DNA from 3 places in the Pelosinus sp. sgz500959 genome. Region 1 is predicted to be linked to each of the others. Evidence: riboswitches for the same ligand, from Rfam matches in the RefSeq annotation. Region 1 holds a riboswitch; each other region holds the start of a gene.
What was found. A riboswitch is a leader RNA that binds a small molecule or an ion and turns the genes downstream of it on or off. The one in region 1 is predicted to bind cobalamin.

Region 2: it holds a riboswitch for cobalamin, as region 1 does, so the genes downstream of both, cbiD (cobalt-precorrin-5B (C(1))-methyltransferase CbiD) here and ACAN52_RS04215 (sirohydrochlorin cobaltochelatase) in region 1, are expected to answer to the same signal.
Region 3: it holds a riboswitch for cobalamin, as region 1 does, so the genes downstream of both, ACAN52_RS11120 (nicotinate-nucleotide--dimethylbenzimidazole phosphoribosyltransferase) here and ACAN52_RS04215 (sirohydrochlorin cobaltochelatase) in region 1, are expected to answer to the same signal.

The regions. Positions count from the first base shown of each region.
Region 1 is NZ_JBGJZL010000002.1:322,148-325,428, reverse strand. Features, by position in the region: gene ACAN52_RS04225 (TonB-dependent receptor plug domain-containing protein) at 1-240, shown strand, start outside; cobalamin riboswitch at 467-644, shown strand; gene ACAN52_RS04220 (cobaltochelatase subunit CobN) at 746-1,408, shown strand; cobalamin riboswitch at 1,502-1,682, shown strand; gene ACAN52_RS04215 (sirohydrochlorin cobaltochelatase) at 1,807-2,127, shown strand; gene ACAN52_RS04210 (hypothetical protein) at 2,164-2,448, shown strand; gene ACAN52_RS04205 (sugar phosphate isomerase/epimerase family protein) at 2,532-3,281, shown strand, end outside.
Region 2 is NZ_JBGJZL010000013.1:47,538-50,818, reverse strand. Features, by position in the region: gene ACAN52_RS17775 (lactate utilization protein C) at 1-369, opposite strand, end outside; cobalamin riboswitch at 915-1,091, shown strand; gene cbiD (cobalt-precorrin-5B (C(1))-methyltransferase CbiD) at 1,173-2,273, shown strand; gene cbiE (precorrin-6y C5,15-methyltransferase (decarboxylating) subunit CbiE) at 2,258-2,884, shown strand; gene cbiT (precorrin-6Y C5,15-methyltransferase (decarboxylating) subunit CbiT) at 2,881-3,281, shown strand, end outside.
Region 3 is NZ_JBGJZL010000006.1:111,763-115,043, reverse strand. Features, by position in the region: gene cobS (adenosylcobinamide-GDP ribazoletransferase) at 1-572, shown strand, start outside; gene ACAN52_RS11125 (histidine phosphatase family protein) at 604-1,212, shown strand; cobalamin riboswitch at 1,359-1,558, shown strand; gene ACAN52_RS11120 (nicotinate-nucleotide--dimethylbenzimidazole phosphoribosyltransferase) at 1,757-2,791, shown strand; gene ACAN52_RS11115 (PocR ligand-binding domain-containing protein) at 2,925-3,281, shown strand, end outside.

The DNA.
Region 1 (3,281 bases):
AAATATCAATATGATCGTTGGACAAGCAATCTAACTGCGAGCTATTTAGGAGATCGGGCATATACGGACAAACCTCAATTACCGGTGAATCTGACAGTAGCTTACGCAATGGATCAGAATAAAACCATTAATCTATCCATTGATAATTTACTGGATCGTCGTGATATTAATACTCATAGTACGACACCATATTACGCATTGCCACGTTCTTATCGTCTAGGTTATACACAACAATTCTAGTATTCTTGTCCTAAGATACTTTCTAGAGTTTATTCGGGAAGCTGGTTGAAATTCAGTGTGATTTCACCACTGAATTTCAACCAGTACATGTTGTACTGGGAGTTTTATATCTCAAAGGGGCGAAGGTGTTTTTGTTACTACTAAAACATATAAGGTTGCCTCACATCATCTCAAAAAAAGTCTTGACAACGTTTTCAATTTACTATAAAGTGAAAAATATCACAAATAAATATCAAATGATGTAGGTGCCCTTCGGGGCTTAATAGGGAAGCTGGTAAAAGCCAGCACGGTCCCGCCACTGTAATGAGGAGTGAACCCATAGTATGCCACTGAGAGGAAAGTCTTGGGAAGGTGTGGGCGAGCAATGATCCAGAGTCAGATTTATTTATTGTGCTTATTTCATCTTGACGTATTTTTACGTTGGGATTTTATTTGCTATAAATCATTACAGAATCTCCATAACTTTCTTAAGTATGGAGATTTTTTACTTTAGGAGAGATATAATATGTTAACTACTACCTATAAGGAAAATATAAGACGTAGTCATCTACTTTATGGGGGACTACAGCATTATTCACAGCAAGAGTGTGATGATCCAATGTCCCGATCTTTAGTATGGAATGGTATTTTTCACCCTCTGGCAAACCAAGTATTTACAAATACTAAAAGATATCATCATCAATTTTGTCAAAGGAAAAGGCTGACAGTCGGTATTATCTTTTCTCGCGATGAGTGGGTGAAGGGAGATACAGGGAATTACAGTATGTTAATTGACGAAATAGAGAAAATAGATTTAAATGTCATTGGAATTTTTAGTCATTGGTTCGGTAATAATGATAAAAATATACCTAGTATTAATGAAACTGTCGAAAAATATTTTTATGACCACGGTATACCAATTATTGATGTGCTCATCAATTGTTTTGAATTTTCTTTAACAAAACGACGTCCCGTTGATAAAACTTTTTTAAATCAATTAGGTGTACCTGTACTAGAAGGATATAACATATCTCACGGGGGAGGTACTCCTTCTAGCGGACAGTTTGTGAATGAAACAAGTCAAGAGGATTCGATACCAGATCTTATAAAACAGATGGCAAGACGAGCTAAGAAGTGGGCATTTTTGCATAGTGAGGCAACAATGAAAAATACAGAGAGATTGATATAATGAAGAAGATTCAGTAAAAATAAAAAGGTTATCATAATAATTGACAAATCTCAATAGATACTATAGAGTAATTAGTGTGATAAATCACTAAAATTTAATAATAATGATATAGGTGCCCTTCGGGGCTTAATAGGGAAGCTGGTAAAAGCCAGCACGGTCCCGCCACTGTAATGAGGAGTGAACCCATAGTATGCCACTGAGATGAAATTCTTGGGAAGGTTTGGGGGAGCGATGATCCAGAGTCAGGAGAACTGCCTATATAACAATCACCGTTTGACCTGCGAGAGATGGGGAGGAGATTTGTACGATAGCTTCATAGTTTTGTTGTACTTATTTCGTCCCGGCATAATTTGTGCCGGGATTTTTGCATCTCAAATTTTAATTAGGAGGTGTATAAGATGAAAAAAGCCATTGTAGTTGTTGGTACTAATACAAATGATTATGACATCTTAAAGGCTGGTATGGAAAGTATAGAAGATAAAATTAAGGGTAAATTTCCTGATTATGAAGTACGCCGAGCTATCTCATCGCCAATTGTCATTGGAAAAATAGCTCCGAAAAATGATCTGCAACTCGATACTACCCAACAGGTTCTTAGAAGGTTACAAAGAGAAGGATATCAAGAAGTTATTTTTATTTCACTAAAAGAATCCTATTTATCAACTCCTGAATACCATTATGATGATCCTAGTGATAAGTTAAATGCTTACATAATATAAAAGCACAAAAATGAATTATAATTGGAGGAAAATATAATGTCAAATTTCACAATTGTTCCATTTACGCCTTTAACAGAACGTATTGCTGTAGAATTACCAGAGTTATCATCAGGTTTGCATCAATTAAAATTGATGATTGGTGAACAGGATTTCAATAAATATATCAATTCACTGATTAGTTTAAAAAGAAGCGGAGATCTGTTACTCCTTATCACAGGTAAGGCAATGTATTATTCCATCATCGAAAAAAAATTTTTACCAATGCTAAAAGAAAGTTTTAAGGTCGCTAAGGTACGAGTTATTAATCAAGGGATCGAATGATAGCAAAGAATACTGGATAGGGTAGCCTTAAAATAAAATTGCTCGATCTTTAGGGACAAGCGATTAAAAAAGGATTTATGATAATGATACAACTTGTTAATATATCTAATTATACATGTGATAATGAACTGATTCATAATAACGCAGAATGTCTACAGACTTTTTTAAATCATCATCATATCGATGGATTAGAAATGATGTTTTGTGCGCCATGGGATCGATTTGTTCATAAAAAAGAATGGGTACAAGGAGTCCATCTACGCTTTTGGCCTACTTGGCTTGATTTTTGGCGTGGTGATAATCAAGAGTTACTCAAACAGTTTGGCAGTAATGAAGGGATTATCGCCTGCTATGGAGGATTAACACGTAGTGATTGGCTTAACATTTATAGAGAAAATATTCGAACTGCAGTAAAGGCCAGTGCGAAATATATGGTTTTTCATGTTTGTCATGCCAGAGTACCAGAATTTTTTAGTGGGAATTTTAGTTCTTCTGACAGTGAAGTCATCGAAGCTACCATTGAACTCGTTAATGAACTAGCAGATGAGATCCCAACAGATATAGCACTATTATTTGAAAATTTATGGTGGCCGGGACTTACTCTCAAAAATCCTACATTGGCTGCTAGATTATTGAACGGTGTGAAGCACCCTAATGTAGGAATCATGTTGGATACAGGACATCTAATGAATACCAATCAAGAGTTAAAAACGGAATCTGAGGGTATTGATTATATTCTTACTGTATTACATGATTTAGGCGAATATCGTTCCTATGTGCGAGGTATTCATTTACACAAATCTCTTTCAGGAGAGTATGCAAAAGAGAGCCAG
Region 2 (3,281 bases), on a different contig from region 1:
GAAAGCATATCCATCCATACAGACGCTACCGCTTTCTGCAATGCCAAATTCCACAGTGGAAATACCGATATCTGCCGATTCAGCATGTTCTGTAATGTCTGTTAATTCAGTATATACAGAAATTCCCATGGAATGTAATTCTTCATTGATACCAGTAGCTTGTTGTAAAGGACTATTTACAGTAACTATCTTTTTAGCATTTGTAAACTTCACCATATTAGCCACGATTTCGCGGGCTTCTACAGCAGTTTTAACGCGAAATATTTCAGTAGCGGCAGCTGAGGCCCTTTTTTCGAATTCAGGAAATAAATGATCTCCTACGTTCTCTAATGGAAAAGCGTTTCTCCAATTCTCACATACTTTTTTCATTATTCATACTCCTTTATTGTGCTGGTAAGGTGGTCTGACCAGTAACTTTATATTCATGTTATTCGCAATTTAATAGAAATATCCTCTATTTTTTTTAAAAAAATATTATTTTTTCTTACAAAATATTAAAAAACAATCCTACAAACAAAGGAGAATGTTTCTCATATATAGAAAGAAGTTTTTAAAAGTTTAACTAAATAATATAAAAACTTGTATATAGTTAAAGAGGTAATTGGATTTTTTTAAGACTGAAATGTTCTAATTTGAAAAAATAAATAGAGAACCTTACAAAAAATATTTTGATCGTCCTACAAGCTGAGAAAAAAACATCCTACAAATGATAAGGTAAATCTGACTTGGATTGGATTTTTCCTGTAATGGGGTTTTGATTCTTTTGTACTCTCATTTTACAAAGTAAAAGTCTTACAATAATCTAAACAATCGATAAATTAAAATTAAAAAGTAAATAATAGCAGGAAAAACTTCATTCGTGATGGAATATAGAATTATAAATCCAATGATTGTCCTAATCATTGCTATAATCTAATAATAATATGGGAATAGGTGCTTTATGCTTAAAAGGGAAGTCCGGTAACTAGACCGGCACGGTCCCGCCACTGTGTTGGGGAGTATGGCTAAGATATACCACTGGGGAAACCCGGGAAGGTTTAGTGATATGATGAACCATAGTCAGGAGACCTGCCTATTCTAACACACACCGTTATGACCTACGGAAGATAGGCAGGTGGGTAGAATAAATTAATTTTGTTTATTGTACCCCCTGCTTGCAGGGGGTTTTCATTATGCAAAAAAAAATGCGCTCGGGTATTACAACCGGTACTTGTGCAGCAGCGGCTACAAAAGCTGCTCTTATGACCTGGTCTGGCTCTTTTACGGAGGGCGTTGATGTTACATCGCCGCAAGGCACTAAGATCCATGTGAAAATTGAAACATGTGAAAAAATTATGAATGGCGGCAGAGCATCCGTTATAAAAGATGCTGGAGATGACCCTGATGTAACTCATGGCACTCTCATTATTGCCGAGGTTCAGGTACAGGAAGGAATTGATACTGTCTTAAAAGCAGGTATCGGAGTCGGTACAGTGACTAAACCAGGCATGTCAGTTGCCATTGGTGAACCTGCGATCAATCCAGGCCCAAGAAAAATGATCCTACAGGCAGTACAAGATGTATTACCAGATGAGTATGGCGCTATTGTTACGATCTCCATACCTGATGGGGAGCGGCTAGCGAAGCGGACACTCAATCCGACCTTAGGCATTGTTGGTGGTTTATCCATTATCGGTACGACAGGAATTGTTGAGCCCATGTCTGAAGACGGTTTTAAAAATTCTCTATCGCCACAGATTAATATGGTGAAAGCCTTAGGGTATGATCAAGTGGTATTCGCTCCTGGAAAAATCGGTCAAGATATTGCCATTCATCGTTATGGCATACCAGCCGAAACAGTGCTTCAGACTAGTAACTTTATCGGTCATATGCTTGAAAGTGCTGTACAATATAACATGAAAAAAGTGTTGTTATTTGGTCATTTGGGTAAACTGGTAAAGGTTGCTGCAGGGATTTTTCATACTCACAATCGAATGGCAGATGCTCGTTTTGAAACCTTAGCGGCTTATATGGCAGCAGCGGGTGCTCCTCAGCAGGCTATCCTAGAAATTTTAGCATGTACCACTACTGAAGGGGCTATGCCAATTATTGAACAGTATCAGTTGCAGTGTGTTTATCAGACTTTGGCAGAGCGAGCCAGTGCACGCGCCAAACGTTATGTATTTGGTGATTTAATCGTCGGTACAGTCATTGTCACGTTGCAAGGTGATATCTTAGGACTTGATGATACGGCGCGAGAAATTGGAGGCAGTTTGGGATGGAATATAAAGTAATCGTAGTAGGAATCGGACCAGGTTCACCTGACTATATACTGCCAATTGCAAGTCGTACGATTGCGCAGGCTCAGGTAGTAGTCGGTAGTAAGCGAGCCCTTGATGCCTTCGCTCCAAGTGATAGCAAAACAAAAGTGATTGACCGGGATATTCAAGGCGTACTGACTTTTATTGCTGAATCTCTCATGACGAGTGATGTTGTGGTTATGGTGTCTGGTGATCCAGGATTTTATAGTTTACTCGTAGCCTTGCGGTCAAAATTTACACCCTCACAACTCACGGTGATACCAGGCATCAGTTCTGTACAATTGGCTTTTGCCCGTATGTCTGAGGTGTGGCAAGATGCACGCCTTATTAGCATGCATGGCCGCAAAGCCAGCGATGAAGATCTAGCGTATAAACCGAATAAAAAATTGGGTATTTTAACAGATCATGAGCATAATCCTAGCCATATTGCTCAAGTGCTTATGGACCATGGTTGGCCAATCGATGGACAAGTGTGGCTTGGTGAAGGCTTATCCTATGAAGAAGAAAATCATAAAAAACTAACTTTAGGTGAAGCGAGAGATATAACTGGCTTTACCCATTGTGTAATGGTGGTGATGGCATGACCTATTTCCTGGGAATTAATGATGATGAGTTTATCCGTGGTGAGATTCCCATGACTAAACAAGAGATCCGAATTTTAGTCTTAGCAAAAGCTAAGATCCGTCCGACTGATGTGATTATCGATATTGGGGCAGGTACTGGATCTTTATCCATTGAAGCTGCTCTGCAAGCTCCTAAAGGCCGAGTGTATGCCATTGAACGGCATGCAGAAGGCATTGAGCTCATTCGTGCCAATGGGACTAAATTTGGCGCAGAGAATGTAGAAGCTATTTTAGGCAGTGCACCAGAAGCACTTGAGGGTTTACCCATGAGTGATGTCATTTTTATTGGTGGCAGTGGTGGACACTTAACTGAAATTTTAAATCAAAGTGATCAGTTACTTAGGTCACAAGGTAGGCT
Region 3 (3,281 bases), on a different contig from region 1:
GAGGCGGAAAAGTACCAATTCATGCAATGGCAATCGGGGTTGTTATCATTGAAATCTTTTTAACAGGAGGATTACATTGTGATGGCTTAATGGACACAGTTGATGGGGTTTTCTCAGGAAGACCTCGGGAACGAATGTTAGAAATTATGAAAGACAGCAGGGTTGGTGCTTTTGGAGCCATGGCTTTTAGCCTGCTGATTTTAGTTAAATATTCCTTAATTATGGATATTGAACCTATGATTCTTCCTTATGCCTTACTTGTAATGCCCATTGTAGGGAGGATTGCAGTTGTCATTGGCATTACTCTTTATCCATATGCAAGGGCCAATGGTTTAGGGAAGGTTTTTTATGACTGTTCCCATCGTCAAACCTTGTATGTGGCGGGGATTTCTGCAATAGTATTATTAGTTCCCCTAGGGAAAGTAGCGATGATGAGTGGAGTCCTTGGTATTGCCATGTCCTTTGTTTTTTGCCAATATGTGAGTAAGAAACTAGGTGGTTTAACTGGAGATGTATACGGCGCTATTATTGAATTAACTGAAATTGTAGCTTTGCTTGTCTTTATTCCTTGAATTTAATTCAATTGATATAGGAGTGGTTATTTTGACGAAAGTTATCTTTGTAAGACACGGTGAAACTTCTTGGAATCATTCTAAACGATACCAAGGACATAGTGATATTCCTTTAAATGAAAAAGGTTTACAGCAAGCTGGGATGGTAGCTCGGCGATTAGCGAAAGAAAGTATTAGTGCAATCTATAGCAGTGATTTACTACGTGCAGTTCAAACTGCAGAAATCATTGGCAAGGAGCACTCGCTACAACCTTCACTTTTTCCAGATTTTCGAGAAGTTAATTTTGGTTTATGGGAGGGTTTAACTTACGAGGAGATTATGGTAGACTGGTCAGAATTATTGTCAGCTATATATTCTAAGCCAGGATCAACTTGTATACCAAAAGGAGAAAGTTTTTATGATGTACAAAAACGTACAACTCTAGGACTTTCAAAATGCATTGCCAATCATCCTGAAGAAACTATTGTTCTTGTTTCCCATGGTGGGACTATGCGTGTACTCTTATGTGATGCATTAGGGCTTGCCGTTGAGAATATGTGGTCACTGCGGCAAGATAGTACTGCTATTAACATTATTGAATATTTTGAGACGAGTAAGATCGTATCTTTAGTCAATGATACTTATCATTTAAATGGATGATAGATACAAAATGGATTGAATCTTTAATTGAATTCATCTAATACGAATAAAATAGGATTTTTATTACTAGCTACTTTAATATATTGCCGACTCATCATTCCTGCGCAGGAGAAGAAATTTTGTTGTAGAAGGTATGTGACAACTAAATAAATTGCCACCAAACAGGTGCCTCTCGTCAAGAGAGGAGAATAGGGAAGATCGGAAAGGATGTAAAGATCCTGAAACGACGCGGTCGCGCCACTGTAATCGGGGAGATACTCTTTCATATGCCACTGGGAAACCAGGAAGGCGAAGACGTATTCATGATCCGTAAGCCAGGAGACCTGCCTGTTATGGCTGTCATCTACCTCCGCGTAAGGGGTAATGCCAGAAGGATAGGTTTTTTTTATAAAATAACCTGGCCTTTTGGGCTGGGTTATTTTTATTTATTTACAGAACCAAGAAAGTAAATTACTTTCTTGGTTCTAAGCAAGGGCAACTCAGGTGTAGGCGTATACTCAGTTTTCTATGAAGTATGGATTTCAAAAATGAGGAGATGTATATGATGGATTTTGAAAAAAGTGTTGACGAGTTAATTGAAGGGGCAGCTAAACCTAGTGGCAGCTTAGGATTACTGGAAAAACATTTGAAAAAAGTTTTATTATCTTGGGGAACAATCTCTGCAGAACTTAAGCCATATCATTTAATTTTTGCCGCTGATAATGGAGTTGTAGAAGAAGGAGTCGTTAATTTTCCAGCTGAAATTACATACTTACAAGCTAAAAATATGATGGCTGGAGGAGCTACAATCAGTTGTTTTTGCCGCTATAATAACATTCCTTATGGTGTTGTAGACATTGGAGTTAATGATACTAGGGTCTCAGGTATTGACCATAAAGTGGCATTTGGTACGAAGAATTTTATTCGTGAAGAAGCCATGACTCATAAGGAGTTTGAACAAGCGTGGCAAATTGGCAAAGATATGGTTCATAAGCTCATTGTTGAAGATGGCTATAATATGTTATCTTTCGGTGAAATGGGTATTGGTAATACGACAACTTCATCGGCCGTACTCCATGCTTTAACAGGAATGTTACCAGAGTTTGTTGTTGGTTATGGTGCTAGTGGCAATGATAATGAAGTGCTCAAAAGAAAAAGAGCTGTTGTTGCCAAAGGTGTAGAACGTCATAAAGAAAAAATGATTGGTGTTGAGGACATTCTGCGTTGTGTAGGAGGTTTCGATATTGTTGCCATTTGTGCCGGAATGCTTGAATGTGCTAATTTGCGAATTCCGTTTGTAATTGATGGCTTTATTACAGCTGTTGCTTATGCGTGTGCAGCACGTATTAATGCTAATATTGAAAGACAGGCGATTCCTTCTCATATGTCTAAAGAACCAGGTATGGCTTATTCATTAATGCTTGGTAATATTTTAGCGGACGATGTTATGATTCGGGGTAACATGGCTCTTGGCGAAGGAACTGGCGCAGTTCTCATGGTTTCCATGTTAAAAACAATGTTATATACCATGCAGAATATGGCAAGACTTTCTGATTTTGTTTTGAGTGAAACAAAGAGCAATCATGGGGTTGCTATGTAATTCATGTAATGATTTGCTATGAAGTAGTAAAATATTGCTTCTAGCAGGAACTAGTGAGTTTATTATCTAATACTCTTCATATAAAATAGCAAAAAAGTGATAGTATTAACTATTTTTATGAGGGGGTACTCTAGTGCAAGATCTTTGCCAATTATCCTTAGATCAAATTGTTAATATCAATATTCTTCAAGAAATCCAAGATAAATTCTCAGAGGCGACTGGCCTGGCTGCTGTTATTGTGGATGTTGGTGGAAATCCTATAACTAGGCCTAGTAATTTCACAAAATTCTGTACATATATTCGTACTTATCCAGAAGGATACGCGCGATGTGTTGCTTGTGATGATCGCGGTGGGCGAATGAATCGTGAGAAAAAGCCCACCGTATATCCTTGTCATGCTGGTTTGACTGATTTGGCAGCACCTATTATTGTTCAAGATCAATACATTGGTGCATTCCTTGCTGGACAAGTTATTTTGGCTCAAGACGAC